DNA from 2 places in the Pseudidiomarina sp. WS423 genome. Region 1 is predicted to be linked to the other one. Evidence: predicted binding sites of a transcription regulator. Region 1 holds the regulator's gene; the other holds the start of a gene.
The links. The regulator ArgR, encoded in region 1, controls arginine synthesis, uptake and breakdown. The targets are predictions, from matches to a motif close to ANTGAATANNTATTCANT.
Positions count from the first base shown of each region.

Region 1 (3,131 bases):
AACATGTCGGCTTTGGCTTTTTCTTCGTAAGCGCTTAATTCGCCGTAAGACAGGATTTCTTCAACACCGTTAGCGCCAAGGCGAACTGGGTGAGCGAAGAACAAGGCATCGTTACCGTCGGTTTCAACGTAAGTGCACTCTACGACGCTGTTGTCGCCTTGCAGTGCCTTCACCAGTGACAAGCAGAAGCGCGCTGCTGCTTGGCCCATAGATAAGGTAGCAGAGCCGCCGCCAGCTTTAGCTTCAACCACTTCAGTACCCGCATTTTGAATACGCTTAGTTAGCGCTTCAATTTGCTCGTCGGTAAAGCTTAGGCCTGTTTGTGACAACAATGGCAGGATGGTGGTGCCGCTGTGGCCACCAATCACAGGAACTGTGACTTCAGCTGGGTTTTTACCGTGAATTTCAGCCACAAACGTTTCTGCACGAATCACGTCTAAGGTAGTCACACCAAACAATTTGTTTTTGTTGTAAACGCCTTTTTTCTCTAACACTTTTTTAGCGATAGCAACAGTAGTATTCACTGGGTTGGTGATAATGCCGATGCAAGCCGTTGGGCAGTTGTCCGCAATAGCTTCGATCAGATTAGCAACGATACCAGCGTTGATGTTGAACAGGTCAGAACGGTCCATACCTGGCTTACGTGGTACACCAGCTGGGATTAATACGATGTCGCTGCCCACTAACGCAGAAGCTAGGTCGTCTTTGCCGTAACCTTTTACGCTAACCGCCGTTGGGATGTGGCTGAGATCGACAGCAACACCAGGAACAACTGGCGCTACATCGTATAAAGCCAACTCTGTACCAACTGGTAATTGGGTTTTCAAAAGTAATGATAGTGCTTGACCGATACCACCGGCTGCACCTAAAACTGCAACTTTCATCTCAGACTCCATCCATTTATGTGGGGAAATTTAGGCCAAAAACTCTACTCTCTTTTAGCGAAAAATACAACGGGCGACCGCCTGACTAGGCGCTTATCTTGTATTGCTGTACACTCAGCAGCTACTCTGTAAATCCATAATAATAACTAGCAACCAGAAAATCATAGAGAGATATACGCATGGCCGACCCTAAAGCTGCTGATTTAATTGAAGCCTTCAAAGCGCTACTCAAAGAGGAGTGTTATGGCTCGCAGGGAGAGATTGTTGAACAGCTAAAAGAGCTTGGTTTTACTAACATTAGCCAGTCTAAAGTGTCGCGTATGTTGAGCAAATACGGCGCCGTGCGCACCCGCAATGCGCGCCAAGAAATGGTCTATTGTTTACCCGCAGAATTAGGCATCCCGAGCACCCATGCGCCATTAACGCAGCTTGTTTTAGATATTCAACACAATGATGTGATGGTGATCATTCGTACCACCCCTGGCGCCGCCCAGTTGATTGCGCGGTTGTTAGATTCGGTGGGCAAGCAAGAAGGCGTGCTCGGCACCATTGCCGGCGACGATACTATTTTTATTGCCCCGGTGAAGGTTGCGCAGATTGAAGAAACCATGCGCAACGTGCAACAGTTGTTCGATAGCGTCAGTTAGAGCTGCCCTTGTTGCTGTAAGAAATCAACGGACGGGGCGAAGTAAGCGCTATTACTGATGGCCTCGAGGTAATCTAGCAGCGGGTCGTAATCACCTTGGCTATCGGCCAGATAACGTTGTTTGAGCCAGGTATGCAGGTGGCTGGGTTGGCCGGTGCAATACAAGCCTAACAAGCCCTGCTCACGCAAATTTCCCCATGGCATGTTTTGCCGCAGCAGCTCTAACGGTTGCTCGTTGGCATCCAGTAACCGCGCGGCGCGACTGTGGCTGACTTGGCTTAGCAAGGCTTCACTGATGCGCTCGCCGGTGACTTTTTTGCGCCCCATCACATGCTCTTGCATATCGGTGCTGAGCTGTTCCCAGCGGCGCAAATCGTGCCGAAATTTCTGCAAATAAATGTAGCTACCGGCGGCAAACACAGGATCGTCCTGCACCAGGGCCACTTGCCGACGACGCAGCCCTCGTGGGTTATCAGGCGCTTCAATAAAGCCCAATAAATCACGGCCATCCATAAATCTGAAGGTGGTGATCTGCTCAACGAGCTCGACGTCATGACCGAGCCATTCAAGTAAGGTGCGAGCTGCTTGAAAGTTAACATCGAACCGATCTGAACGAATGTTGAGTAATAAATCAAAAGACTCCCGCGGCGCTTGTCGGTCGCCATCGCTCACCTCAGGAAAGCCAGTTAATTGTAACGGCCGCACATGACTGTAAAGAATATCCCAATAATCACTCCCGATGGCCACCATGCCATTGAGCATGGCTTCAGAGAAACGTGCATCTAGGCCTTCGAGCAACATGGGAATCCGCGCCAGCTTACGCCGCACGGTATCCACCTCATCAGTCATCACGTTCAACAGTAACGTGATGCCGTGCAAATTAGGTTCTGCGTATACGCCTGATTGTGCTTGTGCCGTCATGGTCGCTTACCTACCTGGTAAATTCCTCGAAAAAAAACGCGTATCGGTCGATTAATGTTTGCAATTATCCGTTGGCCCCGCACAATGTTATGTTTGGTTAGTCTATTCTGCCAAGCTTTGTAGCAAAAAAGTAGTGTAGCAAAATAAATGTCTTTTTGGAGAACCTATGCGTACCCCTTCGTCTTACTTATCAACGGCTTTAGTTGCTGCCTTAGCGGTAACCCTTTCAGGCTGTGCTAGTAGTGGTGCTGATACTGCTAGCGCTGATGCGCCAGCCGCCACTGCGGTTACCCGCGCGGCTAGTGCTGATCAAGCTTTTAGCGAGCTCGCTGATAGCATTTATCAGGCTTATTTGAACCAAGGCCGCGGAGTAGAATTAACGGATATGAGCCCAGTGGCGGTAACCGCACGCGCTGAGCAACAACGGCAATGGTTACAACAGTTGCAGCAAGTACCGGTAGCTGAGCTATCGCGCCAGCAGCAAATTAACCACCGAATGCTGGTTTATCGGCTCCAAAATGCCGTTGATAGCTACGATTACAACGACCATTACCAACCGCTCAATGCCGAGGGTGGCTTTCATAGCAATCTTAGTTTTATGGTCAGTAACACCGCCTTTCGCAGCGCCCAAGATTATCAAGATTACTTAACTCGGCTGCAATCTATTCCGCGTTATTTAG
Region 1 is NZ_JBOJLN010000003.1:112,480-115,610, reverse strand. It holds gene mdh (malate dehydrogenase) at 1-884, opposite strand, end outside; gene argR (transcriptional regulator ArgR) at 1,064-1,531, shown strand; gene ACQ661_RS04795 (Dyp-type peroxidase) at 1,528-2,451, opposite strand; gene ACQ661_RS04790 (DUF885 domain-containing protein) at 2,618-3,131, shown strand, end outside.

Region 2 (3,131 bases), on a different contig from region 1:
AGCGATGCGCAATGAGTTAGCTAAAGTTTAATGAATTATTTAATGGAATCTTTTCAGCATGAGTAAACCTATCGTATTAAGTGGCTGTCAGCCGTCAGGACAATTATCTATTGGTAACTACATTGGTGCGTTACGCCAGTGGGTAAAAATGCAGGATACTCATGATTGTCGGTTTATGTTGGTGGATTTACATGCCATCACGGTACGCCAAGACCCAGCTCAGCTACGTTCAGCCACACTGGATGGGCTAGCACTTTATATGGCGTGTGGGTTAGATCCTCAAAAAAGTGTGATTTTTGTCCAGTCCCATGTACCAGAGCATGCGCAGCTAGCTTGGGTGCTCAATTGTTACACCCAAATGGGTGAATTGAATCGGATGACCCAGTTTAAAGATAAATCAGATCGTCACGCCAATAATATTAATGCAGGTCTATACACATACCCAGCATTGATGGCAGCAGATATTTTGTTATATCAAGCGAACGAAGTGCCGGTGGGTAATGATCAGAAGCAGCATTTAGAGCTGGCGCGCGATGTGGCTACCCGATTTAATAATCTGTATGGCGATGTTTTTACCATTCCTGATCCTTTCATTCCAGAAGTGGGTGCACGGGTTATGAGCTTGCAAGATCCGAATAAAAAGATGTCAAAGTCAGACGACAACGAGAACAATTTTATTGGCTTGTTAGAAGACCCGAAAAAAATCGAGAAAAAATTAAAACGAGCTGTAACTGATTCAGATGAGCAGGCACGGATTTATTTTAATCCAGAAGAGAAGCCGGGCGTTTCAAATTTACTGTCGATTATGTCGGCTGCTACGGGGCAACCTATCGCTGAGTTAGTACCTAGTTTTGAGGGTAAAATGTACGGACATCTGAAAAAAGAAACCGCAGAAGCTGTGGTTGCCATGTTGGAGCCTATTCAGCAGCGTTATCATGAGTACCGTAATAACCTTGATTATTTGAATCAGGTGATGGCAGCGGGAGCTACTGCCGCGAGTGAACATGCGGCAGCAACTCTGCGTAAAGTCTATGATGTGATTGGTTTTGTGCCACGCCCTTAAGTTCGAGACAAAAGTAGTGAGACGCGCTGGTGTTATTACTGATCGATAATTATGACTCCTTTACTCACAATGTCGCGCGCTACTTTTGGGAGCTAGGTGCGAACCTAAAAGTAGTGCGTAACGATCAGATAACCCTTGCTGAAATCGCTGCGCTACCACTGACTGGTTTGGTGATTTCTCCAGGCCCTTGCACGCCAGATGATGCTGGGATTAGTCTTGCCGCTATTAGAGAATTTGCAGGACATGTTCCGATTCTAGGCGTGTGTTTAGGGCATCAAGCCATCGCGCAGGTGTTTGGCGGGAAAGTCGTGCGTGCCGGCACCGTCATGCACGGTAAAACTTCGTTGTTGCAGCATCAACAGCAAGGGCTGTTTGCCGGTTTGCCTACTCCATTCAAGGTGGCTCGTTATCATTCCTTGCTGGTACAGCCAGACAGCCTGCCGCCAGAATTAGTGGTTGATGCTTGGGTTGAGACTGCTGCTGGCGAGATCGAAATCATGGCACTGCGACATCAGCAGCTTCCGGTCTGGGGCGTGCAATATCATCCTGAGGCGATAGAAACTGAATTCGGGCATGAGCTATTTGCCGCCTTTTTACGCCATTGTCAGGCTCCCGATGAAACCCAGTTAGCAACGCCTTAAGAACAACTTAATATGCAGCAAAAGGGCTAGCTGATGCATAATTATGCAGCGGCTCTGCAAGCTTAGCTAACCACCTCTCTAGCCCGCATTTTTTCTACGCTGTAAGCACGACAACGGTGCTTTTTTCTGCGATAATAGCTGCACTTAAAAGTGCTTTAATCGATAACAAAACGAGGCAGCTATGACTAATAAATTATCCGTAACTCGCGCCACCTTTGATGACGTGATGGTACCCAACTACAACCCAGCGCAGATGATTCCAGTGAAAGGCGAAGGGTCACGCGTGTGGGACCAAGCCGGTACTGAATATGTCGATTTTGCCGGTGGTATTGCGGTGAATTGTTTAGGCCATTGCCACCCAGCGATGGTGCAAGCGTTAACTGAGCAGGGCAACAAACTGTGGCATTTAAGTAACGTTTTCACTAACGAGCCAGCGCTGCGCTTAGCGCAAAAGTTAACTGACGCTACCTTTGCCGACCGGGTTTATTTCGCAAACTCAGGCGCAGAAGCGAACGAAGCCGCATTAAAATTGGCGCGACGTTCGGCGTTAGATAAATTCGGACCAGAAAAAGACCAAATTATTGCCTTTAACAAAGGTTTTCACGGCCGTACGTTCTTTACTGTAACAGTAGGTGGTCAAGCTGCTTATTCGGACGGTTTTGGGCCAAAACCTGGTGCCATCGAGCACGTTGATTACAACAACTTGGCTGCACTAGAAGCGTTAATGTCTGATAAGACTTGTGCGATCATGATGGAACCTTTGCAGGGTGAAGGTGGTGTTATTAGCCCTGATGCAGAGTTTGTCAAAGGCGTGCGTGAGTTGTGTGATAAATACAATGCGTTGTTGATTTTTGATGAAGTGCAAACAGGTTTTGGGCGTACCGGTAGTTTGTATGCTTATCAACAGCTTGGCGTAACCCCAGATATTTTAGCCTCAGCTAAGTCGCTAGGTGGTGGCTTCCCGATCGGTGCTATGTTGACGACAGCAGAGATTGCCGCTCACTTAAAACCTGGTACTCACGGCAGCACTTACGGTGGTAACCCGTTGGCTTGTGCTGTTGCTGAAGCGGTATTCGATGTAGTGAACACCGATGACGTGTTAGCTGGTGTGAAACAACGCGAACAGTTGTTCAAAACCACCCTACAGCAAATCAACGAAAAATACGGTGTGTTCCAAGATATCCGTGGCCAAGGTTTGTTGTTAGGTGCGGAGCTAACTGAAAAATTCGATGGTAAAGCTCGCGACTTTTTAAATGCATCAGCCGCTGAAGGTGTGATGGTACTAGTGGCCGGGCCAAGTGTGATTCGTTTTACGCCGTCGTTGATTATTCCAGAGCAAGATATTCTGGAAGGGTTAGCGCGCTTTGAACGAGCTGTTGCCAAGCTAGCTGGCTAATCCTCACGGAGACACTTTATGTTAGTGGTTC
Region 2 is NZ_JBOJLN010000017.1:10,619-13,749, forward strand. It holds gene rpe (ribulose-phosphate 3-epimerase) at 1-31, shown strand, start outside; gene trpS (tryptophan--tRNA ligase) at 59-1,063, shown strand; gene ACQ661_RS11245 (anthranilate synthase component II) at 1,093-1,704, shown strand; gene ACQ661_RS11250 (aspartate aminotransferase family protein) at 1,886-3,100, shown strand; gene astA (arginine N-succinyltransferase) at 3,119-3,131, shown strand, end outside.
Region 2: a site for ArgR is predicted at 1,737-1,754, ahead of ACQ661_RS11250 (aspartate aminotransferase family protein). Genes of this name have one in related genera too.